One region of the Thiobacter aerophilus genome, then DNA from elsewhere that is predicted to be linked to it. Evidence: predicted binding sites of a transcription regulator. Region 1 holds the regulator's gene; the other holds the start of a gene.
What was found. The regulator sigma-54, encoded in region 1, starts transcription at its own class of promoters, with help from an activator protein. The targets are predictions, from matches to a motif close to TGGCANGNAANCTGCTTT.

Region 1 (15,922 bases):
GCAGTGGTGCCCACGGCGTGGGGCGTGGCCGCTTCGCCCCCTTCGGCGCCTTCGCGAATCAGGCATACGCCAAACGGGCGATCCGCCTTGAGGCAGGCCTTGGCCATGTCCATGTAGCGTGGCTCGAATACTCTTAGCCGCAGCATGCCGCCGGGGAACAGCACGGTGTGGAGGGGAAACAAGGGCAGATCGAAGGGCGTGCCCTGGGCGGATTCCTGGAGGTAATCCACGATGCGGTCACGGAGTTTGCGCAGCATCTCAGGTCGCGGTCTCGCCCCAGCGCGGCATGAGCTGGTGCGGCACCGCGAGCTGGTCCAGCACGCGCGCGACGACGAAATCCACGAGATCCTGCACAGTTTGGGGGTGGTGGTAAAAGCCGGGATTGGCAGGGAGTATAACGACACCCAGACGGGCCAGCTTGAGCATGTTTTCCAGATGCAAGGCGGAAAACGGTGTCTCACGCGGCACCAGGATGAGCTTGCGGCCCTCTTTGATGACCACGTCTGCTGCACGTTCGATCAAGTCGTCGGACAGACCGTTGGCGATGGCCGCCAGCGTGCCCATGGTACAGGGGCAGACCACCATGGCATCGGGCGGGTTGGAACCGGAGGCCACCGGCGCGAACCATTGGTCGCGGCCGTAAACGGCGAGTTGGCCTGGCTGCGGTTGGTAACGTTGCTCGAGAAATGCCTGTAGCGCCTGGGCGCGCGCAGGCAAGGTAAGCCCCAGTTCCTGTTTGGCGGTGACATGAGCCACCTGTGAGGTGAGAAGCTGCACCCGGCAGCCTGCGGCGAGCAGGCATTCCAGCAGGCGGAAGGCATAGGGCATGCCGGAAGCCCCGGTGAGGGCGAGGGTGAGGGTCTTCATGGTGTGAGCTCCAACGGCTGCGCTTCCCGTTCTCGCGTGCGGGGCTCATCCTGTTCCTTCTTGCGTGCCGCGTCCTCTTCTCGGCTGCGTGTGACGAGGACGCACAAGTGACGTTCGAAGGCATCGCCCAGGGTGTCGGGAATGATGGGTGTTGCTTCCTTCTCTGCTTCAGGCATGTAATCCAGCATGGTGCCATCGCTGGCGTAATAGACATAGCTGATCAGGCGCAGGGTGTGCTGCCCGCAATGGATGCGCTCACGCATCAGCGCCCAGGCCGCCGCCTGGCCCTTCACCAAGGGCGGCTGACGGAATACAACTTTTTTCCAGTAGGTGATCTCCTCGCCTTGGATCACCAGCTTGCTGCGATCATAGAAATACTGATCCTCGGCGCGGATGGGCAGGCGCATCCAGTCGGCGGCCAGGACAGGTGCGGCCGCCACCAGACAGGCGAAGAGCCACAGCCACCTCATGCGGGTTTAGGCCGCAAGGGAAGCTGTTGCAGCAGGCGCGTGGCGGCCAGACCGTTCACCGTGCCAAAGACCAGCGCGGCCCCAGCCAGAACCGGCACAAGCGAAACCAGCCCCGCATGGGGAATGAGCCAGAGATAGACCACGGCAAGCTGCCCGCTCAGGTGGGCAAAGGCGGCCACTACGCTGTGGGTGACGGGACCGAACCACTTGGCGGGGAGAGGGCGGGTGGCCGCCAGGGCCAGCAAGGCCGCCAGCGCGCCGACGAAGCTCAGCACGAAGCCCGGGGAGAGGAAAGTGCCCAGCAGGATGCTGCCTGCGACCACTCGCAGAGCCGACACCCAGGCAGCCACCCGCCAGCCAAAGCGGTCCAGCACCACCAGCGTGACGATGTTGGCCAGTCCCGGTTTCACGCCGGGCAGGGGCGAGGGAAGGGCATTCTCCGCCAGGGTGAGACCCAACGCCAGGCTAGCCAGCCAGGCGATGCGTCGGTCTTCTGCGGTGACGGGCAGCGTGATGCGCATGGGGCTAGTAGGTGATGGAATCGAAGCGGCGCGTCGCGCCGGCGAGCTCCACGCTCACCTGGTTGGGCAGGCACAAGGCGGCATCGCCCGCGCGGGTGAGCCAGCCTTGTTTCACGCAGTACTGACGTGGCCCTGGATCGGCGGCCACGCGCGCACGTCCCGGTTCGATTTCGATCACGCTCAGCCCGAGCGGGCCATGGGCGAGGATGCGGCGAGGCCCGTCGAGGCCGGCCACCGCCACCACCTGACCGCCGGCCCGCACGATGACACGCTGAGGCGCATCACGGTGCAGGGCGGCGATGGCGAGCCAGACTACCAGCATGAGTCCCATGCCAAGGGTGAGGGCATCGCCTGGACGCAGGAGGGATAGTAGCCTCATGAGGTAAGCCCCCGATGGCGTACCAGCACCTGGTACTCGGCGCGGAAGCGTTCCGCCAGCCGCTCGGCGAAATAGACGGAGCGGTGCTGGCCACCGGTGCAGCCGATGGCCACGGTGAGGTAGGCGCGGTTGTCGCGCACGAAGGCGGGCAACCATTTCTCGATGAAATAGCGGATGTCGGCCAGCATGCCGATGGCTGCCTCCTGCCTTTCGATGAATTCGATCACCGGCGCATCCAAGCCGGTCAAGGGCCTCAGCCGTGGATCGTAGTACGGGTTGGGTACACAGCGCACGTCGAACACGAAATCCGCATCCAGCGGCAGGCCGTGCTTGAAGCCGAAAGACTCGAACAAAAGAGTGATGCGGGAGCGGTCCAGCGCCAGAAAGTCCTTGACCCAGCTCCGCAGCGTATTGGGGGAGAGTTCGCTGGTGTCGATGTGGTGGCCAAGTTCCCCGATCTCCGCCAAGGCCTCGCGCTCGGCTTCCACGCATTCGGGCAGGGTCCGTTTGCCGTCCGAAAGAGGATGGCGGCGGCGTGTTTCACTGTAGCGCTTGACCAGAGTCTCGGTGTTCGCTTCCAGAAACAGCACGCGCACGTCGATGCCCTGGTGGCGCAGGGCGTGCACTTGCTGCGGCAGTTGGGAAAGGGTGTGACCGGTACGCGCATCGATGCTGATGGCCACCTGGCCGCGGCCTTCGTCGTGGAGCAGTTCGATTAGCGTGGGCAGGAATTCCACCGGCAGGTTGTCCACGCAGTAGAAGCCTGCGTCCTCCAGCACGTTGAGGACGATGCTTTTTCCGGAACCGGACAAGCCGCTCACTAGGATCACCTGCATCAGCGTTTCTCTTCGTCATCCACGGCACGCAGGAAGCGGTCGTGCCGCTCTAGGAACTGCTGGCTGCTATCGATGCCACGTAGCTGCAGGATGTGGCTACGCACCGCCACTTCCAGCAGCACCGCGATGTTGCGGCCCGCCGCCACCGGCAGGCGCGCCTTGGGAATGGCCACACCCAGGATCTCCTGCACCTCCTGCTGCATTTGCAACCGGTCGTAGCCCGCGCTGTGGATGTCCTCGGGCTGTTCCAGATGGACGATGAAACGCAAGGTCTTCTTCGGCTTCACCGCCACTTCGCCGAACAGGGCGCGGATGTTGAGAATCCCCAGTCCGCGTACTTCGATGAAGTCCTGCAGCAGTGAGGGACAACGGCCTTCCAGGGTATCGGGCGAGGTCTGGTAAATCTCCACCACGTCGTCTGCGATCAGGCGATGGCCACGGCTGATAAGCTCCAGTGCCAGCTCGCTCTTGCCGATGGCCGCTTCACCCGTGATCAGCACACCGATGCCCATCACCTCCATGAACACCCCATGCAGCGTGACGTACTCCGCCAATACCTTGGTCAGATAATGCTGCAATAGCTGCATCAGACGCGGGCTTTCCTGTGGCGTGGTGAACAGGGGCGTTTCAGTGCGGTTGGCGGCGTCCAGAAGCGGCTGCGGGACGGCGATGCCATTGGCCACGATCACGGCCGCGAGTTCGGTAGAGAACAGGTTGTCGATGGCCTGCTTGAGACCTGCTGCGTCGAGGCGGGATAGGTAGTCCATCTCGGCGCAGCCCAACACCTGCACCCGGTTGGGGTGAACGAAGTTCAGATGCCCAATCAAGGCGAGCGAAGGCTTGGAGACTGTTTCGCTGGTGAGCACCCGGTGGCCGCCGGTCATGCCCGCCACCCAAGCGAGCTGAAGCTTGGCGCGCATGTCCTCGAACAGCCGCGCGACGCTAATCTGGGGCATGGATAAACAGGCGGTGGATGGCAACGGGATCGGCGAGCTGGGCGAGCTGATCGCGGAACGCCTTGTCACCCAGCCGACTGGCCAGTTCCGAGAGGATTCTTAAGTGCAGCTCGGTGGCCTGCTCCGGCACCAGCAGCACGAACACCAGGCTGACGGGTTGATTGTCTGGCGCCCCGAAGGAAATGGGCTCCTTTAGCCGCAAAAAGCAGCCGGTGGCCTGCTTCAGGCCCTTGATGCGGCCATGGGGAATGGCCACCCCCTGTCCCAGTCCGGTGGAGCCCAGTTTCTCCCGCGCCAGCAGGCTGGCGGTGATCGTCTTGGCGGAAACCTTGAGCGTTTCTGCAAGGCGTTGTCCCACTACCTCGTAGAGGGCTTGCTTGCTCGCGGCGGCCACGTCGAGCAGGATGCGCTCGGGTGCGAGCAGGTCGGGCAGCAGGCTCATGGCCGGCGTGGCCGGGAACGGCTATTCCGCCGCCTGGCGCTTGAGCGCCTCGCGGCCGTGGCCACCATTCTTTTCCTTGTGCTTGAGTACCTGGCGGTCGAGTTTGTCGGCGAGTGCATCGATGGCGGCATACATGTCCGCGTCCTGGCTTGCGGCGAAGAGATCGCGACCGCTTACGTGGATGTTGGCTTCCGCTTTGTGAATCAGCTTTTCCACGGAGAGGATCACGTTGACGTCGATCACGTGGTCGAAGTGACGGGTAATGCGTTCCAGTTTGGCCTTGACGTAGTCGCGAATCGCGGGGGTGACTTCTACGTGATGCCCGGTGACGGTGAGGTTCATGGTGTGTGCTCCTGTTAGAAGGCCTTACGAAGACTGGCCGGCGGAATCTGCAGTGATTCGCGATACTTGGCAATGGTGCGGCGGGCGACGATGATGCCCTGCTTGGCCAGGATGTCGGCGATCTGGGCATCAGACAGAGGCCGCGTGCGGTCTTCTGCCGCCACCAATTGCTTGATCAGCGCGCGGATCGCCGTGGCGGAACAGGCGCCGCCGGACTCGGTTGCGACATGGCTGCCGAAGAAATACTTGAGCTCGTAGATGCCCCGCGGTGTAAGCATGTATTTCTGCGTGGTGACGCGTGAGACGGTGGATTCGTGCAAGCCCACCGCTTCCGCGATCTCGCGCAGTACCAGCGGCCGCATGGCCACCTCGCCGTGTTCCAGGAAATGGCGCTGGCGATCGACGATGGCCTGGGAGACACGCAGGATGGTGTCGAAGCGCTGCTGCACGTTCTTGATCAGCCAGCGCGCTTCCTGCAGCTGACTGGCGAGTTCCTTGCTGGTGGCGTTGCGGTTGCGGCGCAGGATGTCGGCATAGACCCGGTTGATGCGCAGTTTCGGCATGGCCTCTGGGTTGAGGCGCACCAGCCAGCGGTCCTTGATTTTGCGAACCTCTACGTCGTGCACGATGTAGCGCGTTTCATCCCGGCCATAGGCCGCGCCCGGTCGGGGCGTGAGATGGGTGATGAGCTCATGCGCCTCGCGCAGCAATTCATCCGAGCATTGCAACAGCTTCTTCAGTTTGTTGAAGTCACGTGCCGCGAGCAGGTCCAGATGCTCCCGCGCGATGTTGATCGCCAAGTCGCGTGCCGGCTCGGGTGCCTCACTGTTTTCCAGCTGCAGCACCAGGCATTCCGCCAGGTTGCGTGCGCCTACCCCGGGCGGGTCCATGTTTTGCAGATGCTTGAGGGCGGCGGTGAGTTCCAGCGGATCCACCTCCAGCTCCGGCGGCAGCATTTCCGCGATTTCGCTGAGTGGTTGCTTGAGATACCCGTCTTCGTCGAGGGCGTCGATGATTAGGGCGATCAGACTCTTGTCCCGCTCGGAGACGGTGAGCAGGTTGAGCTGCCATAACAGATGCTCGCGCAGTGTTTCCGCACCAGTGGCCAGTTGGGGGAAATCGCCTTCTTCGTCCTCGCCTCGTGGACCGCTGGGAATATCCTGGTCCCAGAGGCTCTCGGGTACCTCGGCGCTTTCCGGCGCGCCTTCCACTTCCACTTTGCTGACGGCCTCCTCGGTGATTGGAGCCGGCAGCGTCGTGGCGAAACCATCCAGGGCCGGCGCGCCGCCTTCCTCCTCGCTTTCCAGGTCGTAGCGCTCTAGCAGGGGGTTTTCCTGGAGCATGACTTCCAGCTCCTGGTTGAGTTCCAGGGTGGAGAGCTGCAGCAGGCGGATGGACTGCTGCAGTTGGGGCGTGAGCGTGAGCTGCTGGGAAAGCTTGAGCTGCAGACTGTGTTTCATAGGGGACTAGCCCAGCTCCGTGCCGGATGTGTGATCGGCTGGCAGCCGACCGTGCTTACGGCGGGCGTCACCTGCCTAGGCTCGAGCCCGAATAGTCCTTCAGGCCGGTTGCATTAGCATGAGCCCTGCATTCCGGATGAAGGCGCGGTTTGGGCTCAGAGGCGAAAATGCTCGCCGAGATAGACCCGTCGCACCGCCTCATTATAAACAATTTCATCCGGCTGTCCGCTGGCCAGAACCGAACCTTCGTTGATGATGTAGGCCCGGTCGCAAATGCCGAGGGTTTCGCGCACGTTGTGATCGGTGATCAGCACACCGATGCCCCGCTGCGACAGGAAACGGATGATCTTCTGGATGTCCAGCACGGCGATGGGATCGACTCCCGCGAAGGGTTCGTCGAGCAGGATGAAACGCGGTCGCGTGGCCAGTGCCCGGCCGATTTCCACGCGCCGGCGCTCGCCGCCGGACAGGCTGGTGGCGGGCGCATGACGCAAATGGTCGATATTGAGCTCGTCAAGGAGCAAATCCAGATGACTGTCGATTTCGGAGGCCGTCAGTGGCTGCAGCTCCAAGATGGCGCGGATGTTTTCCTCCACGGTGAGCTTGCGGAACACCGACGCTTCCTGGGGCAGATAGGACAGCCCAAGAAGCGCACGCCGATGGATGGGCAAACGGCTCAAGTCTTGCCCGTCGAGGAGAATCTTGCCGCCGTCGGTCGGGGTCAAGCCTACCATCATGTAGAAACTGGTGGTTTTGCCTGCACCGTTCGGTCCCAAAAGACCCACTACTTCCCCGCTGTGAACCGTGAGGGAGACGTCTTTCACCACCGTGCGCGCCTTGTAGCGCTTGCTTAGGCCAACGACTTCCAGCGTGCTCATGGTAGGCCGGCTTCCCGGCTTATGGCTGACGCGGTGTTTGCGCCGGCCGTAGTTCGAGCCCGTCCCCCGGCGGCGGCGCAACGTTGCGGGACTTGGGCTGGATCACCGCTCGTACTCGGCCCTTGGGATTGGTTTCCGTCACCGCATCGGGTCCGCCCTTCACCTGGTAGAACTCGCTCTTGGCGTCATAGGAGATGTAGCTGCCGCGCACCTCGTCCTGGCCGCGCTTGACGCGCGCATTGCCGAACAATTCCACGCGGTCACGCCGGCCATCGTATTCGATGCGGGCTGCCCAGCCTTCGATGTACTCGTCCACGCCGTCGCGCTTCTGCCTGAAGCTGGCTGGATTGCCATAGGCGGTGGCGCTGGTGAAACCTTGGGCGTCCTGGCGCACCACCAGCTTGTCGGCCAGGATCAGTAAGGTGCCCTGGGACAGGCGCACATTGCCGGTGTAGGTGGCCACCTTGGCGGCATCGTCCACCTCCATGGTGTTCGCCTCCAGGTTGATGGGCTTGTCTCGGTCAGCCTTCTCGCCGCGGGCGAGCGGCGGAGCCGCAAGCCCGAGAAGGAGGGCGAGGAGCGCGAGGCGGGCGAGGCGGGCCGAGGCGCGCACGGCCTCAGCTGCGGGGTTTCGCATAATGGACTTTCACGCGGGAGAGGATCTGGAAGTGGCGGGTCTTGGCGTTCAATTTTAAGCCAACACCGGTGATCTGGGTATGCGGGTCGCTGAGGGTTACCGGTTCGTCGGTGGTTGCGAGCTCCTTTTCCGGCTGGATGTGTAGATAAGACGTAGCCAGAGTGAGTTCGCCCCGGTCGCCATGGGCCTCGCGGATGATACGCACCTGGTCACGCAGATAGACGTTCTCGCCGTCGCGGCTGATGGTGCCTTTTTGCGCCAGCGCGTGTAACGGCGCGGCGGTGGGGGAAAAGCGTGTGAAGTGGGGACGTTCCAGCTCGCTGGTCTCGGTATCGGGGTAATGGGTCATCTTCGCCGCTGCCAGGGTGAAGCGCGGCTTACCATCCTCGCCCAGACGCACGGCGCTGAAGTTTTCCACGATGAAATCCGGATCGTGGCGCGTGCTGCCATCGCGCTTGGGAGGCGGCGGCTCCACCACCTGCGCCAGCCAATAGGTGAGGGCTGCGAGAAGCCCCAACAGGGTGAGGGCCGCCCACGTGGCGAGGTCGCGGCTCATTTCAGATAGGGCGCGAGCTGTGCCTCCCAGGTGCCCTGGGCGCGCATGATGAGTTCACACACTTCGCGCACTGCGCCGCGGCCACCGGGCAGAGCGGTGATGTAATGGGCGTGCTCTTTGACGATGTCCGGAGCAGATGGAACGGTGATGGCCAGTGCGCAGCGGCGCATCACCGGCAGGTCCACCACGTCGTCGCCCATGTAGGCGATGTGCTCAGGCGCGATCTCGAGTTCCGCAAGCAAATGCTGATAGGCCGCGAGCTTGTCTTCCGCACCCTGATAGAGATGCGTGACGCCCAGGTTGCGCGCTCGATGCACCATGAGCTGGGAATTGCGGGCAGTGATAATGGCCAGCTCCACGCCGGAACGCTTGAGCATCTTCATGCCGTGCCCATCCAGGGAAAAGAAAGCCTTGATCTCCTGGCCATCGTCGCTCAAGTAGAGGGAACCGTCGGTGAGCACGCCGTCCACATCGAAGATGATCAGGCGCAGCTGTTTTGCGCGCAGGTTCACCTCGTCGAGGGAGAGGACGTTGGTGATGGGATGACGGGTCATGACCAAACTCACACCACGCCGGCGCGCATCAGGTCGTGCATCGAGAGCGCGCCGATGAGACGACCGGCGCCATCCACCACCAGCAGGCTGTAGATGTTGTGATTCTGCATGCGTTCCACTGCTTCCGCGGCAAGCCGTTCCGGCGCGATCGTGCGCGGACTTGGGGTCATCACCTGGGCGATGCGCGTGGCGTGGATGTCGCAGCCGCGGTCCAAGCTGCGTCGCAGATCACCGTCGGTATAGATTCCCACCACCCGGTCGTCGGCGTCCACGACGGCAGTCATGCCCATGCCCTTCTTGGTCATTTCCAGCAGGGCATCGCGCAGGCTCGCCTCCGGGCGCACTCGCGGTAGAGCTTCGTCCTTGCGCATCACATCCGAGACGCGCACCAACAGACGTCGGCCCAGCGCGCCGCCTGGGTGGGAACGGGCAAAATCCTCGGCGCCGAAGCCGCGCGCATCCAGCAGAGCGACTGCCAGCGCATCACCCAGGGCCAGCGCTGCGGTGGTGCTGGCGGTGGGTGCGAGCCCCAGCGGACAGGCCTCGCGTGCCACGCTGGCATCGAGATGCACGTCGGCCTCGCGTGCCAGAGTGGACTGGGGGCGGCCGGTCATGCTGATGAGCTTGGCACCGGTGCGCTTGATGAGGGGCACGATGGTGAGCAGTTCAGGACTCTCGCCCGAGTTGGACAGGGCGATCACCACGTCCTCGCGGGTGATCATGCCCAGATCGCCGTGACTTGCCTCCGCGGGGTGCACGAAGAAGGCGGGTGTGCCAGTGCTGGCCAAGGTGGAGGCGATCTTGCGGGCGATGTGTCCTGACTTGCCCATGCCGCTTACCACCACCCGGCCGCGGCAGTTGAGCACCAGCTCCACTGCGGCGAGAAACCGCTCGTCCAGCCGCTCGGCCAGGGCCGATACTGCCTGGGCCTCGATGGTGAGCACTTGGCGCGCCAGGTCGAGGGCCTGGGGCCGGGCATGTGTGAGCGTATCGTCTGACATGGGACGCAATTATCCCAGATTATCCATTAGGACGCGGCATGAGGCCGCGCACAGCCCCGCAGGCGCGGGTGGCCAATCGAAAAACGGGGCTGAATGTCATGTGCAGTGCCGTTCATTGGGCACAAGCCGGCCTCATGGATGACCTGGGATTGTCCTAGCAACCGCGTGATGTGCTCACCCAAGGTGAGTGAGGCTGTGATGCTGCCATGGCCGCGGTACTTCACTGCATGGGAAGCGCTCGGCGGAGTTGTTCGCGATTATAGCAGCGGCCGCCCTGCGGGCACGCTTGTTATACTCGGCCGCGATCATGCACAACACGCTGGAACTCGTCCTCATCCTTCTTGCCGCTGCGGTCCTCATCGTCGCCTTGCTGCGCCTGCTCAGGCTGCCATCGCTAGTAGGCTACATGGCAGCAGGCGTGGTCATCGGCCCACATGCCTGGGGACTGGTGCCAGACACGGAGGAATCCCGCTACCTCGCAGAATTTGGCGTGGTGTTCCTGATGTTCAGCATCGGCCTGGAATTCAGTCTCCCCCAGCTCAAGGCCATGCGCCATCTGGTGTTTGGTTTGGGTGGCCTGCAGATGGGCGTGACCGCCCTCGCCGTGTTGGTCATCGCGCTCGCGGCGGGACTGGACTGGCGCGCGGGGCTCGCGTTGGGCGGCATTCTTGCCATGTCTTCCACTGCCATCGTCAGCCGACTGCTCGCAGAACGCTACGAATTGCAGTCGCGCCACGGGCAGAGCATCGTCGGCGTGTTGCTGTTTCAGGATCTCGCCGTGGTGCCGCTGCTGATCCTGGTTCCCGCGCTCGCCCGTGGGGACGACGCCTTGGCCACGACGCTTGGCCTGGCGGTGTTGAAGGCGGCGGGGGCGCTGGCGCTAATCCTCTTCTTCGGGCAGCGGCTGATGCGCCCCTGGTTCGCCCTGGTCGCGGCGCGCAAGACGCCGGAGCTATTCATGCTCAATGTCTTTCTGGTGACCCTGGGCCTGGCTTGGTTCACTCAGCGCGCCGAGCTCTCTTTGGCCCTGGGGGCCTTTCTGGCCGGTGTGCTGATTTCCGAGACCGAATACCGCCACCAGGTGGAAGCGGACATCAGGCCTTTCCGCGATGTCTTGCTTGGTCTGTTCTTCATCACCATGGGCATGCAGCTTGATCCCGCGCAGGTAATGGGCGAGCTGCCCTGGGTGCTGGCGGCCACGTTGGTGTTGGTCTTGGGCAAGCTGGCCATCGTGGCGGGACTGGCGCGGCTCATGGGCGCGAGCACCGCTGATGCCTGGCGCGTGGGTCTGTCCCTTGCCCAGGCGGGTGAATTCGGCCTGGTGCTGCTGGCCCTTGCCACGACGCAGGGTCTCATCCCAGGACCCGTGGCCCAGGTGGTGCTGGCGGCGATGCTGCTGTCCATGGTGGCCGCACCGCTCGTCATCCAGCATAGCGATGCCCTGGTGCGCCGCCTGTGCGCGAGCGAATGGATGAGCCGCGCCGCCGAGCTGCATGCCATCGCCGCCACCAGCTTCGGTCGGGAAGGTCACGTCATCATCTGTGGCTATGGACGCAGCGGGCAGATTCTGGCGCGCCTGCTGGACCAGGAACAGGTGCCCTCCATCGCCCTGGACCTGGACCCGGTGCGGGTGAAGCAGGCCGCCGCGGCCGGCGAGAGCGTGGTCTACGGCGATGCCGGGCGTCTGGAGGTCCTCATGGCGGCGGGGCTGTCGCGGGCGCGTATGGTGGTGGTCACCTATGCCGATGTGCCTTCCGCCCTCAAAGTGCTTGCCGTGGTCAGGCAGGCGCGCCCGGGCCTGCCGGTGGTGGTGCGCACGCTGGACGACAGCCAGATGGAGCCGCTCATCGCCGCAGGTGCCCAGGAAGTGGTGCCGGAAGTACTGGAAGGTAGCCTGATGCTCGCCTCCCATGCCCTGATGCTGCTGGGCGTGCCGCCCTCACGCGTGGTCAAGCGGGTGCGGGAGGTGCGGGCGCAGCGCTACAGACTGCTCAAGGCCTTTTTCCTAGGTTTGAGTGAGGCGGGCGCAGAAGAAGGGGGCGAGACCGTGCAGCCGCGGCTTTATACCGTGACCATTCCCGAGCAAGCCCCCACCTTGGGGCGCACCCTCGCGGAGCTGGATTTGGACAGCCTAGGGGTTGAGGTCACCGCGGTGCGGCGCCATGGCGTGCGCGGCCTGGACCCGGGCCCCGAGCTGCGGCTCGAGGCCGGCGATTCGTTGATTCTCATGGGGCTGCCGGACGATCTGGCCCTAGCCGAGCTGCGCCTTACGCGTGGTTAACGGAGGCGGGCATCAGAACAGGGTCACGCCGCCGCACACGGTCTGGGCACCGGTATTGTCCCAAGCCGGTGGCGTGGCGCTGGTCACGCAGGTGGATGTGTTCGGCACGTTCCAGGGCGTATAGCGGAAACTGCCACTTGCGGGATTGCCATCGTCGATTTTGCGGTCCACCTCGGCCAGCACCGTGCTGGGAATGTTAATTCCGGTCTTGATGTTGTGCACGGCCGGCGGGTTGCTCGCGGCATCCAGATAAACGTTGTCGAAGATGAGCTGGATCAGGCCGCCGAAGGGGTTGGCCGGCGAGTTGTTGGCATCGGCCGTGGTGCCGGTGCCAGTGTAGTTGCCGGTGATGAAGCCTGCCTTGGACAGGTGGTACCAGGCGCAGATGTACTCCGGCGAACCGGTGGTAGTCTTGTCCTCGATCAGGCTGTTGCCGTTGCCCCCGCATACGTTTCCCGCACCCGGGATGTTCTGGTTGGCAAGCGCCACCGGATAATCCCCGGGAATGCCGCGGTAACGGTCCTGGAAGCCAAAGAACGCGGCCTTGATGCCATCCTGCTGCGCGATGATGTTGCGCACGCGGGCGTTTTGGATCAGCTCCTGGCCCTTGAGCACGCCGCCCAAGAGTAGGCCGATGATTACCAGGACGATGGCGATTTCGATCAGGGTGAAGCCCTGCTGCCTTGCATTCATGGTACGGCTTCCATGCATGTCGTGATGATCAAGCGGATGCAAGTTTTATGCCACGCGCCAGGGCCGGTCGCGCGCGATGCTGGCGCTGGCCTTTCATGGGCTCGCCTTTGTCGGCTGTCGAGTGTTCGACGGGGCTGGCGATTTTTCGTCTGCGGCGCGGCGTTCCAGTTCTCCTAGAGTCTCGGTGAGAAAATGGCGTTCCTGGGGATCGGTCACGCTGCCGGAAGCCAGCCAGGCCCCGAGCTCGATGCGCGCCGCCTCCACTTCGCCCAGATCGGCCAGGATGAAGATCGGCATCTGGCGCGCCCAGTGGGGTACCGCAGGGCCGCGTGCCTGTTGCGCGACTTGCTGCGCGTAGGCGAGGGCGAGGTGGGGGTCGCCCAGCCGGTGGCGTGCCACCAGGGCAGCATGGGCGAGCCAACGCCAGCGCCGGTCGGGATCGGCCTCGAAGGCGCGCCGCACGAATTCCAGCATGCGGCGCGCTTTGGCCGGGTCGGGCACTTGGCTATACACGTGACTGGCCAAGAGCAGGGGCGCGTCGGCATGGGGATCCAGGGCGAGCAGGGTGGAAAGCCAGGCTTGCAGTCGTCCGTAGTCCAGGTGGGCGAAGGGTGTGGTCGCCCCCGGGGCCTCGTCCACTGTCTGTAGCCATAGGGTGAGCAGGCCCGCCAGCGGCACGGGCTCGCCCAGGGAGAAAGCCTCAAGCACCGCCACTGGGGGCGGTGCCGGCAGCTTGCCGGTGCTGGCCTCGGGCAAGGGCTCGGCTGCGCGCCAGGCGATCTGCGCTGCCAAAAGCAGGACGAGCAAGGGCATAAGGCCGCGCCGCGCGGGCCGTTCACAGATCACGTCGGCTGACATCGAGAGCCGCCGCCGTGAGCAGCAGGGCGCAATAGAGGAGGGTCTGGACCAAGGCCGCCGCCAGCCCGCCGGTCTCACCCAGAAGGCGCGCCGAGCTAGCGAAGCCATCCAGGCGCGGCATGAGCCAAGCCAGGACGTCCGTCATGGGAGCAAGCCAAGCGCTGTCCCCTCGACTGGCATGGGCGAGCAACTGCAGGCCGCCGATGCTGCGGGCGAGGAGGTAGAAACCCAGTGTGGCCAAAAGCGCGGGCAGCCACTGCCGTAGGCCGAAGGCGGCGAAAACCGCCATGGCACTCACCAGGCTCAATTCCAGATACAGGCCCACCGTCCAGCCGAGCACCAAAGCCGGTGGCGCGGTGAGGGCAAGAAGACTGGCACTGGCTAGCGCGAGTGCCAGTGCCACGGCCACGAAGCCGAGGAACCTGCCCAGCACGTAGCGCGTGCGTGGCAGGGGCAGGGAAAGCAGCAACAAGTGCCCTTCTTCGTTGAACTCGCGTACCACGGCGCCGATAATGAGCGTCGCCACGATGACGGCGCAGGCCAAGCGGCTGGCTGCGGCCAGGAAGGTCGTTTGCAGCCGCTGGCTGTCGGTGAGGGTCAGCTCGCGCAAGAATAAGCTTGCCGCGAACAGGGCGCACAAGGTGAAAAGCGCCCAACGCAGACTGCGCGCACGCAAAGCTTCCAGGGCGGTGTAGCGGGCGATGGCGAGGACCTGGCTCATGGCAAACGGGGGAAGCTAACTCGCCGATGGTAACAAAACGGGCCGCGCCCCGGCGCTCTCATGACGAAACGGAATGAGCCATGACCGAAACCCCTCGGCCTAGCCGCCCGGACGGGCTGCGTGGGCGGCCCCCCTGGTGGCTTGCGCTGATGCTTTTGACTCTCCACGCCTCCCTGGCCTGGGGGGTGCAGCCCTGGTGGGCGCGCGCCCTGCTGCTGGCCCATCTGGGTTTCTTCCTGCTGTGGCAACCGGTGTGGCGAACGGACCAGCCGGTGGGTCCCGCCTCTGGCGTGGCGCTCGCCCTGCTCGCGGCGCTTTTGGTGCTGGGCGCGGGCTGGTGGACGGCGGCCCTCTGGATTGGGGTGCTGGTGGGCCTCATCGGTGGTCGCGCCTTCGGCATCGAGCATCGACGCACGCGTCTGGCGGCCCTGCTGGCCGTGACCTATTTGCTGGGCATGCTCCTGGGCTGGGTGGTGCCCCATCTGTTTGCCGCCCAACCGGTGCCGCCCCCGGTGACGGCTCTGATTCGCTTCGGCTTGCCCGTCTTCCCACTGTTGCTCCTGCTCCTGGGTCGCGACGCGGCCGCTTCCGAAAAGCCCCACGTGGTGGACTTCATCTACAGTCTGATGCTGTTCCTGCTGGTGCTGGTGCTGGTACTGGGCAGCTTCGCCCTCCAGGTGATCAGCGGTGAGCACTACCTGCTGGCGCTGGCCGGCGCCCTGATTGCCTTGGCCGGGCTGCTCCTGGTGCTGGCCTGGCTGTGGCAGCCGCGCGCGGGCTTCGCCGGCTTCGGGCAGCTTTTGTCCCGCTATCTCTTGAGTGTGGGGCTACCCTTCGAGGACTGGTTGCGCAATCTGGCGCGGCTGGCGGAAAGTGAGCGCGAGCCAGAGGCCTTTCTACGCCGTGCCATGGGGGAGATCGAGAAACTGCCCTGGGTATCCGGCGGGACCTGGCGTACCCCGGAGGCCAAAGGCGAGTTCGGTCTGCCCACGGCCTACTGCCTGGAGATTTCCTTGCGGCGCCTGGCCCTGGATCTCTACACCCGTACTCATCCCGCCCCCGCACTGGTGATGCACACCCGGCTGTTGGTCGAGCTCATCGAATTCTTCTACGAGGCCAAGCTGCGGGAACAGCAGCAGCGCCAGAATGCCTACATGCAGGCCATTCACGAGACGGGGGCGCGTCTGACCCACGACGTGAAGAATCTCTTGCAATCCCTCACCACCCTGTGCAGCGCGGCGGAATCCAGCGGGACCGACCAGGCCGAGGCCCTGCAAGCCCTCATGAGACGTCAGTTGCCCCTGATCACCACGCGTCTTGACCAGACGCTGAAAAAGCTGCGTGCGCCCCACTTGGTGGGCAAGGAGGAGGCGCCGGCGCGCCAGTGGTGGGCGGCGCTCATGACCCGCTACGAAGACGAAAACATCGAATTCGAAGCCGAAGGCGAGCCCGACGATACCCCCATCCCGG
Region 2 (15,922 bases), on a different contig from region 1:
GTAGTTCCACTGGCGTGCCGTCCAGGGTGCGTGTCTGCGCCTGAACGATGCGCTTGAGCTTCTGACGGTCGATCTCCCACTGGTTCTTGCGCAGCTGGTACTCGGCCAGCACGTGCTGGTCCGGATTGACGATGACCACGCCCTGTTCACCATCCACGATGAGTAGCTCGTGCTCGCGGATCAGACTGCGCGCATGGTGCAACGCCACCACGCAGGGAATGTTGAGGCTACGCGCGAGAATGGCAGTGTGGGAAGTGGCACCGCCCACGTCCGTGATGAAGGCGGCGAACTGGTGGCGCTTGAATAGGATCATGTCCGCTGGCGACAAGTCATGGGCCACCAGGATGCTGGTCTCCTCCGGGCTGCGCCCTTCCGCCGGCATGCCGGGATGCCCCAGCAGCTGCTTGAGCACCTTCTCCACCACCTGGATCACGTCCTGCTTGCGCTCGCGCAAGTAAGGGTCCTCGATGCTCTCGAATTGGTCCAGCAGGTTCTCCATCTGCTGCGCCAGCGCCCACTCCGCGTTGCACTGCTGGGCTTCGATTAACTGCTTGGGCACCTTGGAGAGGCTGGTGTCATTCAGGATCATCAGGTGCACCTGGAGAAAGGCCTCCACTTCCGGCGGCGCATTGGGCGGGATGTGCTCGCGCGTGGCTTCCAGCTCCGCCCGCACGGCGGCCACGGCGGCATCGAAGCGGGCTTTTTCTTCTTCCAGCAGGTGACGGGGCAGGGCGTAATGGGGGACGTCGAGCGCGGCGTGGGAGACCAAATGGGCGAAACCGATGGCGATGCCACCGGACACCGCCACGCCGTGCATGGTGAAGCTCATACCCGCCCCTGGACCAGAACGCCGCGCCAGGGGCGCGCAGGCGCGTCACGATGTTGCCGCCAAACGGTCACTGTCCCTCCCCGAACTTGTCGCGAATCAGCCTGGTGAGGGCCGCCATGGCCTCGGCCTCGTCGGGCCCGTTGGTCTCGATGCGAATGGTGCTGCCCTTGGCGGCCGCCAGCATCATCACGCCCATGATGCTTTTCGCATTGACGCGATTGCCATTGCGTTCCAGGAAGATATCGCTCTTGAACTGGCCCGCGAGCTGGGAGAGTTTCGCCGAGGCACGTGCATGCAGGCCCAGCTTGTTGATGATTTCAACGTCCTGCTGCAACACTGCACGCCTCTCTCGATACCTCGATGACGCCTTCCCGACCGCCGCTGATGGCTTTTTCCACCACCACGCTTAGCGGCTGTTCCCGATAAGTCAATGCCCGCACCAGCATGGGTAGGTTCACGCCGGCCACCACTTCCACCTTGCCGGGCTGAAGCAGCCGACAGCCGATGTTGCAGGGCGTCGCGCCGTAGATGTCCGACAGCACCAGCACGCCGCTGCCGTCATCCAGCTCCGCTACCAGGGCCCGTGCCTGCGGCAGTAGGGCGGCGGGCTCGTCGTGCACACTCACACCCAGCTGACGCAGGCGCGGCGGCCGGCTGCCGAACACATGGCTTGCGCAGTGGATGAGACTCTCGCCCAAGGCGCCGTGGGCGATGATCAAAATCCCGATCATGATGCCATCCTCGTGTGGGCGATCCCCAGTCTTCCGCTCGTGGCAACTTAGCCCGTTGCCTTGCCACCGGCGTACCTGGCGCCGGTCTCGGATTGAAAGAAATATTCGTGCCAGGCCGACTGGCAAGCCCCAAGGACGCGGCCCGCTCAGGGTACGACCACGACCTTGGGCACATCCGGCGCGAATTTGAGGCGCCGCGCCAGCCCCTGCGTGACGAATATTCTACCCTCCCCATCCACTAGCAGGGCCTGACGAACCTGCAGTTTTTCAGCTACTTGACGCCAGGCTCCGGGACCGGCAATGAACAGGGGCTTGGACAGCACATCCGAACGCACGCCCGCTTGCGGCCCGGGCGGCACCAGCACCGTGACCGCCTGCACCCCCTGGACCGGCCAGCCGGTGCGGGGGTCGATGATATGACAGTAGCGTCGGCCCTCCGCTTCGAAATAACGCTGGTAGTCGCCCGAGGTGCCGATGGCTTCGCCATCCTGCAAATCCAGTTCGGCGAGCACCCCTGCCCGGCGCGGATGCTGGATGCCCACATGCCAAGGACGGTCGCCAGCGCGCCCCAGGGCGAGGATGTTGCCACCGATGTTGATGAGCGCATTGCGAATGCCTGCCGCCTTGAGCTGCGCGGCCGCCCGGTCCAGGGCAAGTCCCTTGGCGTAGCCGCCGAAGTCCAGTTGCACGGCAGGATTGCGGCTTGCCGCCCGGCCTTCGGCGATGACGATGTCCCCCATGCCTGGATGGGCCGCGACCAGCTTGTCGATGGCCGCGGGATCAGGCCGCACGGGTTTGAATTCATCGGACTCAAAACCCCACAGGGCGATGAGCCGGCCGATGGCGGGATTGAACAGACCTTCCGAGGCCACCCACCAGCGGCGCGCATCCTCGATGGCGGCGGCAAGTTCCGCGGACACAGGCGCAGTCTCACCCTTGGCGAAAGCCGCATTGAGGGCGGTGAGGGGTCCCGGCTTCCACGCATGGAAGTCGCGGTTCATTCGGTCGAACCCGCGCAGCACCTCGCCTGCCGCCGCCTGCGCCTTTTCCGGCGGCTCACCCTGGATGACGACCTCTACCAGGGTGCCGAACACATACGCTTGCTGCCGATGAACCGGCGCATCGCCACAACCCGCCAGTGACACGAGCCAGGCGAGCACCGCCAGGGAAAGCCACCACCTCCGCGCGCTGGAAGCAAACGGCAAAGGCATCATTGCCGCTCCAGCGCATCCATGAACTTGGCGGCCACCTCAAACCCCGTCTGGGCCGTGATCTCCTGCATGCCGGTGGGACTGGTGACATTGATCTCCGTCAGCCAATCGCCGATCACGTCCAACCCCACCAGGAACAGCCCCTCGCTCTTCAACACCGGGCCGAGGGTGGTGGCGATTTCCCAGTCGCGGTCGCTCAAGGGCTGGGCTACGCCGCGGCCACCGGCGGCAAGGTTGCCCCGCGTCTCCCCGGCCTTGGGAATGCGCGCCAGCGCCCAAGGCACGGGCTCGCCGTCGATGAGCAGGATGCGCTTGTCGCCGGCCCGGATTTCCGGGATGTAGCGCTGGGCCATGACGGTGCGCGTACCCAGTTGGGTCATGGTCTCCAGGATTACGCTGAGATTGGGATCCGCAGGTGAGACACGGAACACGCCAGCGCCGCCCATGGCGTTGAGCGGTTTGATCACAGCGTCCCCCTGAGCTTCGATGAAGGCGCGCAGCCGCGCCATCTCACGGCTCACGAGGGTGGGCGCCACGAACTGGGGAAAGCGGGCAATGGCGAGTTTCTCGTTATAGTCGCGGATGGCGGCGGGACGGTTGAAGATGCGCGCACCCTGGCGTTCCGCCAGCTCCAGCAAATAAGTGGTGTAAACGTACTCGAGATCGAACGGCGGGTCTTTGCGCATGAGCACCCAGTCGAAATCCCCCAGGACATGGATCTTGGGCTCGCCCAGCGAATACCAGGACCGGGCATCGTCGATGAGGTCGAGGCGCCGCACGCGGGCCCACACCTCTGTCCCCTCGAGCCACAAATCGCCCTGCTCCAGCACGAACAGGGCATGGCCACGCCGCGCCGCCTCTCGCATGATCGCGAAGGTCGTGTCCTTGTAGACCTTGATGTGTTCCAGCGGGTCGAGCAGGATGGCTAGCCGCATGAGGGCCCCCTAGAGGGAATCGACAGTAAGCGCGCAGCCCAAAGGCGCACGGGATGACATGGGCCGTTCGCTATCAGGTCGCACCCCCTGCGCGCCGCGGATCCGTCTGTTCTAGCTCCAGCGACGCCGCGAGCAGCGCCAGGCGCGCGATCACGCCATAGGTGTAGAAACGGTTGGGTGGCGCGTCAGGACGCGCCTCGGTTTCAGGCAGCGAGCAAGCGGTCTCGAAAGAAAGGGGAACGAAGTGCATGCCGGGAGAATTGAGATTCTCATCCTTGCCCCGGCCCGTGTGTACACGGTAGAAGCCACCCACCACGTAGTGGTCGATCATGTACACCACCGGCTCGGCCACCGCCTCGTTGATGCTTTCGAAGGTATAGACCCCTTCCTGAATCAGTACCTCGCTGACCGCGAGGCCTTCCTTGACCACTGCCATTTTCTTGCGCTGATTGCGGTTGAGCTCGCGCACATCCTCCGGACGCTTAGCCGTCATGATGCCCATACCATAGGTGCCGGCATCCGCCTTGATGATGACGAACGGTTCCTCGGTGATGCCGTTTTCGCGGTAGCGCGCGCGAATCTTTTCCAGCATCGCTTCCACCTTGGCAGCCAGGCATTCCTCCCCTTTCCGTTCGCGGAAGTTGATGCGGCCGCAGGTCTCAAAGTACGGATCGATGAGCCAGGGGTCGATGCCGATCAGGGCAGCGAACTCGGCCGCCACCCGCGAATAATTGGCAAAGTGCACGGACTTACGGCGCGTATGCCAGCCCGCGTGGAGGGGCGGAATGATGGGCTGCTTCACCCCCTCGAGAAGCTGCGGCACGCCGCCCGAGAGATCGTTGTTGAGCAGGATCGCGCAAGGATCAAAGCCCGCAAGCACCAGCCGGTCACCGTCCCGATGCATGGGTTCGAGCGTGATCGTCTCACCGGTAGGCAATGCAATGGGCGTGGCGCGGGTAATGTCCGGAATGAGGGTGCCGACGCGGACCTCCAGCCCCGCATGACGCAGAATGTAAGCGAGCGCCGCCACATTGGCCAGGTAGTAGAGATTGCGTGTGTGGCTCTCCGGGACGATCAAAAAACGCCGGGCGTCGGGACAAATCTTCTCCACGGCCGACATGGCCGCGTGCACACACAGGGGCAGGAAATCGCGGTTGAGGTTATTGAAGCCACCCGGGAACAGATTCGTGTCCACCGGCGCCACCTTGAAGCCCGCATTGCGCAGATCGACCGATGCGTAGAAAGGCACACTGTGCTCCTGCCACTTGAGGCGAAACCAGTGCTCGATTTCCGGCATCGCCTCCAGGATGCGTTTTTCCAGGGACAGCAGCGGGCCGGTAAGGGCGGTGGTGAGATGGGGAACCATGATGACCTGCTCGGCGGGGACGCGGCGATTGTAGCGCATTGCGCACCACGCAAGGGCATGAGGTCTCTCCGTTCTGCCCGCGCAAGCGGGGAACCAGGCAGACGGCCATGCAATAAGCCGTTCCCGCCTATTGAGCCCTATGTTTGTGGCTGCCCCGCGAAAGCGGGGACCCGGCGCTTGCGCAGCGGCGGGCGCACTTCCTCGTGCGTCGTCCCCGCGAAGGCGGGGACCCAGGGATGGCCAGAAATCTCTGGATTCCCGCTTTCGCGGGAATGACGTTTGACTTACGCAGCCTGTCAACTATTTTCGTAAAGCTCAATAGCTACGTGAGATCGCAGCTAGCGTTCTCGCTTGACAAGGCGCAGCACCTCTTTAAGCGCATCAAGTCCAGGTAAGGCGCCCGAACCCCATTTCCAGGAGGCTGGCGAGAAGAGTTACAGCGTGTAGGCCCGTTCCCCATGCTCAGACACATCCAGGCCTTCGCGCTCTTGTTCTTCCGGCACGCGCAGCCCGATCACCAGATCGGCGATCTTGTAGGAAACGAACGCCGCCACCGCAGACCACGACACACTCACGCCCACCGCCTTGGCCTGGATCCACACCTGATCCAGGATGGCGTTGGAACCGACGGTCGCGGTGACCCAGTCGGTAACCAGGCCCGGCCCGCCCAGAGCCTGGGTGTTGAACACGCCAGTGAGCAGGGCGCCGACGATGCCGCCGATGCCATGCACGCCAAACACGTCCAGCGAATCGTCCGCACCCAAGAGCTTTTTCAGGCTGGTCACGCCCCACAGGCAGACAATGCCTGCCACCAGGCCGATCACCAGGCCACCCATCATGCCCACGTTGCCGGCCGCGGGCGTGATCGCAACCAGACCCGCGACCGCGCCAGAGGCTGCACCCAGCATGGAGGGTTTGCCCTTCAGCATCCACTCGGCAAAGGTCCAGGACAGCACCGCGGCGGCGGTGGCCAGCATGGTGTTGAAGAAGGCCAGCACGGCGGCGTTGCCTGCTTCCAGCGCGGAGCCGGCGTTGAAGCCAAACCAGCCCGCCCACAGCAGGGAAGCGCCGATCATGGTCATGGTCAAGTTATGTGGCGGCATCGCCTCCTTGCCATATCCGATGCGTTTGCCCAGGAGGTAAGCGCCCACCAGACCGGCCACACCGGCGTTGATGTGCACCACGGTTCCCCCCGCGAAGTCCAGCGCGCCCCACTGCCAAAGCAGCCCGGCCTTGGCGTTCATGGCATCCACCACCTCTTTGCTGGTGTAAGCGTCCGGCCCCATCCAGAACCAGACCATGTGCGCAATGGGCACATAGCTCAGGGTGAACCACAGCGCCATGAAAAGTAGCACGGCCGAGAACCTCATGCGCTCGGCAAAGGACCCGACGATGAGCGCGCAGGTGATACCGGCAAAGGTGGCCTGGAAGGCCGCGAACAGCAGCTCTGGAATGACCACACCCTTGCTGAAAGTCGCGCCCATGGACAGGGTGCCGGCAGAAGCGTCGAACATCCCCTTCAGGAACAGCCGGTCGAAACCGCCGATGAAGGCATTGCCCTCGGTGAACGCGAGGCTGTAGCCATAGATGGCCCACAGCACCAGGATCAGCGAGAACGTCACCATCACCTGCATCAGCACCGAGAGGGTGTTCTTGCTGCGCACCAGGCCGCCATAGAACAACGCGAGACCAGGAACGGCCATCATCAGCACCAGCAGGGTCGATACCAGCATCCACGACACGTCGCCCTTGTTCGGCGTCGGTGCGGGCGCGGCGGCAGGCGCCGCCGGGGCGGCCTGAGCGGAAGCCGCTGCAGGCGCGGCCGCCTCGGCCGCGGGTGCTGCGGCGGCGGGAGCTGGCGCGGGCGCGTCTTCCGCGAGGATGGGGGTGGCGAAGCCGATGGCACCGAACAGCGCCAGGACTGCGATGAGTTTTTTCATGTCGGCCTCCTTACAGCGCATCCGGACCGGTCTCACCGGTACGGATGCGCACCACTTGTTCGAGCTCGAACACGAAGATCTTGCCGTCGCCGATCTTGCCGGTGTTGGCCGACTTCATGATCGCTTCCAGGACCGGGTCGAGCATGTCGGCCTTGATGGCGACCTCGACCTTGACCTTGGGTAGAAAATCCACCACGTATTCCGCGCCGCGGTAGAGCTCCGTGTGTCCCTTCTGCCGTCCGAAGCCCTTGACCTCGGTGACGGTGACGCCCTGCACGCCAATGGCGGACAGCGCCTCACGCACCTCGTCCAGCTTGAACGGCTTGATGATGGCCGTGACGAATTTCATGGCTGTGGCCTCCATTCAGAAAGATTTGGTGAAAGACACGAAGGCACGGCCATCTGCAACCTTCTTGAAATCGGTGCCGTTGGCCGAAGTGGACCAGTCGTAGGCCCAGTCCTTCGCATTGGTATCCGTGTAGGCCAGGGTGATCACGCCAAAGCCAACGTCCTTGCTCACGCCGACTTTCCAATCGGTGTAGCTGGCATCGCCGACATGCTTGACGGTCTGATGCCCCACATGGCCCAGCACGCCCCAGCCGCCGCCCAGGTCATAGTTGGCGTTGAGCTCCAGGTAGTGGCTGCCGCGGGTATTGCGGTTGTTGGTGAAGTCGTACCAGCCGATGAAGTTCTCGGAAACCACGTGGCTGTACTTGACGCTGAGAAACTTCCAGCTGCCACCCAGATAGACCTCCGTGGTGTCCGGCGATTTCGCCCCGGCGGTCTTGTTGCCCGGGTAATAGTAGGTGATCACGCCCAGGTCATAGCCGAAGTCCCCCGCGGAGGCTTTGTAGCCACCGTAGAAGTCCCATTCCATGCTGTTGTTTTCCTTGAAGGGATCGCCCGTCGTCACGGTGCCGTTGCTGTCCTTGAAGGAACGCACCGAGACCCAGGACACATTGGAAGCCCAGGTACCGACATAGAAACCGCTCGGGTGCGCATAATCGATCCCGCCCTGGATGGCAGGTCCCCCTTGGGTCTGGGACACACCGCGGAAGACGTAGTCGCTGGTGATGCCGACGTTGGCGGTCAGGGGGGCTGCGTTGTCGGCGAATGCCGGCACCACCGTCGTGAGCAGTCCCGCTGCAGCCAGGGTGTGGGTCATGGAGCGGAGGGTATTCATGCCTCTTCCTTTCTTTGCCGATGAGTTGATGAAAAAACACGCAGCGGTGATCCAGCAGGATGCGTGCCATCTCAAAAACCAGAGTGTTTTCAATTCGCTAGAGCACTGCTACCCATGGCGGGTAGTGCCTCGCTTTGGTGCATGCCTTGCCCCCTGGTGCACCATCCGAAGGCGGACAGGAGAAGGCAAGCCAGGGTGGATGCTTGAGCTGGCCGACGAGAACGGCGTAAGGCAGGTCGAGTGTATAGGGGGTATCGATAAGCCCAAGCCATCATGCGGCTCAAGTGCAGAGGGCTTGTTCGCTATAATCGGCAGCTCTACCTTTTCCCGCAGGGAACGCCATGCTGCTCTGGTTCGTCATCGGCTACTGGGTGGTCTCGGTGGCCATCGGCCTGTGGGCTGCCACCCGCGTGCACAACACCAAGGACTTCGCCATCGCCGGGCGGCATTTGCCCTTCTACATGGTCACGGCGACGGTGTTCGCCACCTGGTTCGGCTCCGAAACCGTGCTGGGGATTCCCGCGACCTTCCTCAAGGAAGGCCTCAACGGTGTGGTGGCCGACCCCTTCGGCTCCAGCATGTGCCTGATCCTGGTCGGGCTGTTCTTTGCGGCGCCGCTTTATAAGATGAACCTGCTCACCATCGGCGACTTCTACAAACGGCGCTACAGCCGCAGCGTGGAAGTGCTGACCACCATTGCCATCGTGATCTCCTACCTGGGCTGGGTGGGCGCGCAGATCACCGCCTTGGGATTGGTGTTCAACGTGGTGTCTGGGGGCGAGATCAGTCGGCTGGCGGGCATGTGGATCGGTTCGGTCACCATTCTCGTGTATACCTTCTTCGGCGGCATGTGGGCGGTGGCCATCACCGACTTCGTCCAGATGATCATCATCGTCATCGGCATGCTGTGGATCGGCAATGAGGTGAGCGGCATGGTGGGCGGTGTGGACGCGGTGGTGCTGCACGCCCATCAGGCAGGCAAGCTCGCCTTCGGCCCGGGGCCGGATTTGAAGGAGATCATCGCCTTCGCCGCGGCCTTGGTGACCATGATGTTTGGCTCCATTCCGCAGCAGGATGTGTTCCAGCGGGTGCAGTCGTCCAAGACCGTGCGCATCGCCGTCTGGGGTTCGGTGCTAGGCGGCGTGCTCTACTTCCTGTTCGCTTTCGTCCCCATGTTCCTGGCCTATTCCGCCACGCTCATCGACCCGGCCATGGTGAACCGGCTGATGGAGGAAGACTCGCAACTCATCCTGCCCACGCTGGTGTTGGAGAAAGCCCCGCTGTTCGCCCAGATCATGTTCTTCGGCGCCTTGCTCTCGGCCATCAAAAGCTGCGCCTCGGCCACCCTGCTCGCGCCCTCGGTCACTTTCACCGAAAACATCCTGCGCCCGATGGTGCCCCATATGACGGACAAGAAGCTGCTCAAGTCCATGCGCATCGTCACGCTTCTCTTCACGCTTTTGGTGACGCTTTATGCCATGTATTCGAAGGCGAGCATTTTCAAGATGGTCGAGAACGCCTATCAGGTGACGTTGGTGGTGGCCTTCGTGCCGCTGGCCTTCGGCGTGTACTGGAAGCGCGCCACCAACCAGGGCGCGCTGATGGCGATTTTCTTCGGTCTCGCGGTGTGGCTGTCGCTGCTGATCTTCGGGCCGGACGATCCCTTCATGCCGGCGCAGTTCGCCGGCCTGCTCGCCAGCCTTGCCGGCATGATCATCGGCTCACTCATGCCGCAGTTCGTGCCCCATCCCCTGCCCGAGCGGCCGGAGCACGAATTCCTGCACCATCACGCCGCCCATCCGCTGCCTCCAGGCACTCGGCCACATTCCCATCATTGACGGCGCAAGGCCCGCCCAGCCCTGGCGAGCCTTCCGCGCGCGGCATGGCGGCTCTGCTACACTCGCCATTTTTGGAGGTGACCATGCTGAGCGCCAAGTTCTTGGACGAGTTATCGGTCCGGATCCGGGAGGTGTTCTCCCAGTCGCCGGCTGCCGACGTGGAGAAAAACCTGCGCGCGCTGCTGACGAGTGTCTTTACCCGCCTCGACCTGGTGACGCGGGAAGAGTTCGAAGCGCAGCAGGCAGTGCTCGCTCGCACCCGGGAGAAGCTGGAGGCCTTGGAAAGGAAGGTGGCCGCGCTAGAGACCGCTGCCCCGCCAGAGCCGGCGCCGCCCACAACGACCCCGCCCGAGGCCTGACGCCGCCCCATGAGCCTGGCCGTACTCTTCAGCCGCGCCCTTTCCGGTGTGGAGGCGCCGCTGGTAACGGTGGAGGCGCATTTGGCCAATGGGCTACCGGCCTTCACCATCGTCGGTCTGCCGGAGGCAGAGGTGAAGGAAGCGCGAGACCGTGTGCGCGCCGCGATCCAGACCGCGCGCTTCGATTTCCCCGCCCGGCGCATCACGGTGAATCTGGCACCGGCCGACCTGCCCAAGGAGGGCGGTGCCTTCGATCTGCCCATTGCGCTCGCCATCCTCGCCGCTTCGGGTCAGATTCCCGCCGAACAGTTGTCGCGTTTCGAGTTCGCCGGCGAGCTCGCCCTCACCGGCGCGCTACGACCAGTGCGTGGCGCACTGGCCATGACTTGGCGTGCAGGGCACAGCGGACGAGCCTTCGTGTTACCGGCGGAGAATGCGGCGGAAGCCGCGCTAGCGGGGGACGTGGAGGTCTATCCTGCGCGCACTCTGCTCGAAGTCTGCAACCACTTCGCGGGCGGCGAGCGGCTTTCCCGCTACCGCGGCCAACCGACGCTCGCCTCCCCTCTGCTTGCGGATTTCGCCGAGGTAAAGGGGCAGGCCCAGGCAAAGCGCGCCTTGGAAGTGGCAGCGGCAGGGGCCCACAGCGTGCTGATGAGCGGTCCGCCCGGCACCGGCAAGTCCATGCTGGCGGCGCGCCTACCCAGCATCCTGCCGGCCATGAGCGAGGCGGAGGCATTGGAATCCGCCGCCATCCAGTCATTGGGCAGCGGCGGCTTCCGGCTGGAAAACTGGCGCGTGCGACCGTTTCGTGCTCCCCATCACACGGCCTCCGCGGTGGCGCTGGTGGGCGGCGGCAGCAACCCCCGCCCCGGCGAGATTTCGCTGGCCCATCATGGCGTGCTGTTTCTGGACGAGTTGCCGGAATTCGACCGGCGTGTCCTGGAGGTGTTGCGTGAGCCCCTGGAGGCGGGCCGCATCCACATTTCGCGCGCGGCCAACCAGGCGGAATTTCCCGCGCGTTTCCAGCTCATCGCAGCGATGAACCCCTGCCCCTGCGGCTACCTGGGCCACCCCTCTGGACGCTGCCGTTGTACCCCGGACCAGGTCGCCCGCTACCGGGCGAAGATATCGGGCCCGCTGCTGGACCGCATCGACATCCAGATCGAGGTGCCGGCCCTGCCGGAGACCGAGCTGATGAGCGCGCCCGCCGGCCAGCCCTCGGCGGTTATTCGGGCCCGGGTGGAAGCAGCCCGCGCCCGCATGACGGCGCGCCAGGGCAAACCCAACGCCCAACTCACGCCCGCCGAAATCGACCAGCACTGCCGGCCCGATGCCGCAGGCGAGCGCCTCCTCAGGCAGGCCATCGCACGCCTGTCCCTGTCCGCGCGCGCCTATCACCGCATCCTCAAGCTCGCTCGCACCATCGCCGATCTGGAAGATCGCCCCACGATCCTAGATTCCCACATCGCCGAGGCCATTCAGTATCGGCGTGGCATGGATGCCTGACGCGCCCGCCCCATCCCCCAGCGATCCCTCGACCGCCGAGCGCCCCTCGTAAGCGCCATGGGCACCCTCGTCGCCCGCCGGGAAAGCAGGCCGTGGCCCCTGCGCTTACCGCGCTTCCATGTCCAGGGCGGTGTCGAAGCTGGGTGGGTCCTGGAGAAAGGTAGCCAGACCGAAGGCGGCGGTGGGCTGCATGTGGATGCAAATCATGCGCACGTTGATGGCGCGACAGGCGCGCGCCAGGCTTTCCAGCCACGCGTAGTGCACGGTGTCGATCACCGGCACGTCCGCCAGGTCGTAATACAGGCGGTCTGCCCTGTGCTTGTGCAGTTGGGCGAGAATGGCTTCCAGCACGAAAGCAGTGTCCGACAGATCCAGGGCGCGGCTGGGTTCGGCCAGCATGGCGCCGCCGCCCACGCGCGTGAGGTGGATGCCGCCCAGGTTCATGCCGCGCGGCTCACATGCACGCCCAACAAGCGGAAGGCTTCCTTCAGCCCGTCGGACAGCGTGGCGCGGGTGGTGACATTGCCCAGGTCGATGTTGAGGCTGGTCATGGCGCGTGCGATCTCGGGGCGGATGCCGGTGAGGATGGCCGTCGCGCCCATCAGCTGGATTGCGCGCACCATTTGGATCATGTGGTGGGAAACCTGGGAGTCCACGGTATGCACGCCGGTGACGTCCATCACCACCGCGCTGGCGCGCTCCTGGGCAATGCGGTTCAACAAGGCCTCCATGATGAGCAGGGTGCGCGAGGAGTCCAGCGTGCCAATGATGGGCAGCGTCAGCACACCATCCCAGATCTCGGTGATGGGCGTGGAGGTCTCGCGCAGCTCCCGCTGCTGGGCCTCGATGGTGCGCTCTTTCTCTTCGAGATAAGTCTGGAACACCGCCAACAGCAACTCGTTGAACACGCTGGAAAGCAAAAGCAGGATGGCGCGCATCTCCTCCGGCGCCACCTTCTCGTCCTGCCCTAGGGACTCGATGAAGCAGCGCTGCAGGAATTGCATGTAGCGCACGAAGTCCTCCATGCGTCCGCCACGGGCCACGATCTGCTTGGAAATATTGCCGAAGAAAGTCTTCAGCGCCCGGAACGCGGGTTGCTGGGAATCCAGCGGATTTTCCGTGTCCAGCAGCATGACCATGAGTTCCAGGAACTGCACGCTGAGATCGGTGATCTCGTCGGTGGACAACACATTCCCTTCGCCGAACACGGCCTGGCCCTGTGCCTCGATGCGGTTAGATATGTGGCCCACCTGCAACTTGAGCTGCTCGATGAGACTGTTCTTGGCTTGGGTGACGTTCTTGAGCATGGGGTGTCTCCTAGCAGATGCCGAGGCATCGGATCAGTTGTATCGCAGCACGCACACCGACTGGTCGTCGGTGAGGCGCGCCATGGAATTGCCCAGCACATAAGCCACGAGCTGCGGATGCTGGCGGCACAAGCCCGGGAAGGTTTTCTCGTCCCAGCCGCGGCGGATGCCATCGCTGGTGGACACCAGCACCGCACCTGGTTCGAGCGCAACCTCCACCGGTCTCGGCGTCTTGTGTTCCCGCCCCAGCACGCCCGGGGCAAAAGCGTAGCGGTCTACTGTGCCGTCGCGGCAGACATGGCCAGCCATGTCGCCCACGCCCATCAGCGTGAGCCGACGCTGCCGCGGCAGCAGCTCGCAGGCAATGGCCACCGCGCCCCGCGTGGTGGAGCGCAGCTGGCGATCCACCCGGTCCACGAGAGCGGGCAAGCTCTCCGCCTCCGCCAACTGGCGCGCCAGATGGCTGGTGGCATAGGCCGCCTCCGCGCCATGTCCCAGCCCATCCAGGTGCAGCAAACGCAGACGTTCCCCATCTTCGTGCAGGTAGATGTGGTCGCCGTTGTGGCGGTCGTCCGCCAGCGAGCGCACGAACAGTCCCACCTCGTAGCGGGCCGGTGGTCGAGAGCCTGGCTCGAAGCGGCACCACACTGCCGTGCCATGCCAGCGGCCCTCCTCCCTGCTAGGGCGCTGGGAAAATAGGCCGAAGCGGTCGGCCAGGCGCTGCATGCTGCCCAGGCCCTTGCCCAGGGTGCCAGCGGTGGAAAAACCATCGGCCTGGGCAAGGCTCGGATTCTCCACCCCGGGGCCGTAATCGAAGGAAAGCAGATCCAGTACGTTGCCCGGCTGCTGCCAGATCTGCAGCACGCCGCGGCCGTGGGCATGTTTGATCAGGTTGGTCACCATCTCGGAAGCCACCAGCACCATGTTCTCTCGGCGCGCATCGGCAAATCCCAGCCTACGCGCCACCGACTGCAGGCGTGAGCGCAGCAGGATGCCGGCACTCTCGTTGCCGATGGCGTCCGCAAACAACAGCTTGCAGGCACTGGAATCGAGCAGGGTCGGTGCCGTCACGCGTTGGCCTCCTCCAAGGTGTGCTCGCTGTAGGTGAGGCGTCCATCTGGCCAGCAGGTTTCGGCAACGACACGGCCCCGGCCCCGGTTCTTGGCTTCGTAGAGGGCCCGGTCGGCGCGGGCGATGAAGTCCGTAAGGGAGCCGGCGCAGGACTCCTCCGCCGAGATGGATGCCAGTCCCACGCTGATGCGCCCGTCCATGGCCTTGAGCAAGGTGAGCACCCGACGCAGGGCGATAGCCTTGCCGCAACGATAGAGGAGGGCGAACTCGTCGCCGCCGAAACGGAAGGCGGCATCAGTATCGCTGCGGATCACCGAGCGCATGGCCTCGGCCATCCGGCACAGATAGGCGTCGCCATATTGATGGCCGTGTTCGTCGTTGATGCGCTTGAAGTGATCCAGATCACACAACGCCAGGGTGAGGGCCTGGCCGCTACTCATGGCCTGCATGAAGGCCTGAGCGATGCGGGCATCATACGCGCGACGGTTGTAAAGGCCGGTCAAAGGGTCGGTCTCCGCCTGGCGCAGGGTATCCGCGAGTTCGGCCTGGCGTTTTTCCAGAGCCGCTTGCATGCGTGTCAGCTCACGCTCCGCGCGCGCCCGGGATTCCTCCAGAAAGCGGGCCATCTCCGCGTTGCGCCGCAAAAGCAAGGCGGGATCCTCGATCTCGGTGGAGCGCTGGAAGTGCTGGCGCAGCTCGGAGAGAGCTGTCTGGCTGGGCATCTGGGTAAGGCGGACGATGCTCATGGATTCAACGCCGTTCCATTGCACCTTGAGCTCGCCCTGATCCAAGCTCAGACTGACGGGCAAGGGGTAGCCGGTCCCCGCCCCCGCCTTCCGTAACTGCTCGGCCAAGGCGATGCTCACGGGCGTGGCGGCGAAGGCATTGCCACCGAGGCGGGAAACCGCGGTGAGCACAAAGCCGATAAAATTCTGCAGATCCGGCTCGATCGCCAGATTCTGCCGCAAAAGCTCGGTAGCCATTCTTTGCGCGATGGACGGTTACACGCGAAAGTTATCGGGCTTGGCTACGAAATCTTGAGCCGTTTGTCGGAAATCCAGGGCCTAAAAGGGGGAGCGATGCAGCACGAACTGGAAAGCTGGCGGGAGGAAAAGCGCTCCGCCTACCTCTACCGGGTGGTGTCCGATGCCGAGTCCGGCACGCCGCGCCAGATCCTGTTCCTGGAACTGGCGCGCGCGGCAGACGAACAAGCCGACCTCTGGGCGCGCGAAATGCGTAAGTCCGGCCACACGCCCCCGGCGCGCTATGTGCCCGACCTGCGCACGCGGCTCGTAGCCTGGTTGGTGAAGCGACTGGGGCCCAGGCCCTTACGCCCGGTGCTGGCCGCCATGAAGGTGCGCGGCATGTCCCTCTACACCAAGGCGCCCGTGGGCCATGCCATTCCCACTGATTTCTCCCAGGTGGGGCGGCGGCACCAGGGCATGGGCGCCGGCAACAACCTGCGCGCCGCGGTTTTCGGCGTCAACGACGGGCTGGTGTCCAATGCCAGCCTGATCCTGGGCGTGGCCGGTGCGGTCTCCCAAAGCCCCGCAGACAGCGGCGTGATCGTTCTTTCGGGAATTGCGGGCCTATTGGCGGGCGCCTTCTCCATGGCCGCCGGCGAATATGTAAGCGTTCGCTCACAA

Region 2: the regulator sigma-54 is predicted to act here: its motif matches at 8,247-8,264, upstream of V6E02_RS05025 (TorF family putative porin).

Annotation. Positions count from the first base shown of each region.
Region 1 is NZ_JBAJEX010000002.1:19,206-35,127, reverse strand. It holds gene V6E02_RS03445 (LON peptidase substrate-binding domain-containing protein) at 1-257, opposite strand, end outside; gene V6E02_RS03440 (flavin prenyltransferase UbiX) at 259-867, opposite strand; gene V6E02_RS03435 (surface-adhesin E family protein) at 864-1,337, opposite strand; gene V6E02_RS03430 (Gx transporter family protein) at 1,334-1,858, opposite strand; gene V6E02_RS03425 (NusG domain II-containing protein) at 1,863-2,237, opposite strand; gene rapZ (RNase adapter RapZ) at 2,234-3,073, opposite strand; gene hprK (HPr(Ser) kinase/phosphatase) at 3,073-4,029, opposite strand; gene V6E02_RS03410 (PTS sugar transporter subunit IIA) at 4,016-4,471, opposite strand; gene hpf (ribosome hibernation-promoting factor, HPF/YfiA family) at 4,493-4,813, opposite strand; gene V6E02_RS03400 (RNA polymerase factor sigma-54) at 4,828-6,273, opposite strand; gene lptB (LPS export ABC transporter ATP-binding protein) at 6,429-7,151, opposite strand; gene lptA (lipopolysaccharide transport periplasmic protein LptA) at 7,171-7,788, opposite strand; gene lptC (LPS export ABC transporter periplasmic protein LptC) at 7,769-8,344, opposite strand; gene kdsC (3-deoxy-manno-octulosonate-8-phosphatase KdsC) at 8,341-8,898, opposite strand; gene V6E02_RS03375 (KpsF/GutQ family sugar-phosphate isomerase) at 8,907-9,899, opposite strand; gene V6E02_RS03370 (monovalent cation:proton antiporter family protein) at 10,207-12,180, shown strand; gene V6E02_RS03365 (prepilin-type N-terminal cleavage/methylation domain-containing protein) at 12,193-12,873, opposite strand; gene V6E02_RS03360 (hypothetical protein) at 12,967-13,686, opposite strand; gene V6E02_RS03355 (ABC transporter permease) at 13,709-14,452, opposite strand; gene V6E02_RS03350 (sensor histidine kinase) at 14,533-15,922, shown strand, end outside.
Region 2 is NZ_JBAJEX010000003.1:11,709-27,630, forward strand. It holds gene ptsP (phosphoenolpyruvate--protein phosphotransferase) at 1-829, opposite strand, end outside; gene V6E02_RS04990 (HPr family phosphocarrier protein) at 897-1,166, opposite strand; gene V6E02_RS04995 (PTS sugar transporter subunit IIA) at 1,147-1,560, opposite strand; gene V6E02_RS05000 (FAD:protein FMN transferase) at 1,707-2,774, opposite strand; gene gshB (glutathione synthase) at 2,771-3,706, opposite strand; gene gshA (glutamate--cysteine ligase) at 3,780-5,072, opposite strand; gene V6E02_RS05015 (ammonium transporter) at 5,507-7,012, opposite strand; gene glnK (P-II family nitrogen regulator) at 7,023-7,361, opposite strand; gene V6E02_RS05025 (TorF family putative porin) at 7,377-8,195, opposite strand; gene V6E02_RS05030 (high affinity choline transporter 1) at 8,537-10,033, shown strand; gene V6E02_RS05035 (accessory factor UbiK family protein) at 10,117-10,392, shown strand; gene V6E02_RS05040 (YifB family Mg chelatase-like AAA ATPase) at 10,402-11,898, shown strand; gene V6E02_RS05045 (STAS domain-containing protein) at 12,004-12,342, opposite strand; gene V6E02_RS05050 (STAS domain-containing protein) at 12,339-13,205, opposite strand; gene V6E02_RS05055 (SpoIIE family protein phosphatase) at 13,239-14,276, opposite strand; gene V6E02_RS05060 (GGDEF domain-containing protein) at 14,273-15,259, opposite strand; gene V6E02_RS05065 (VIT1/CCC1 transporter family protein) at 15,356-15,922, shown strand, end outside.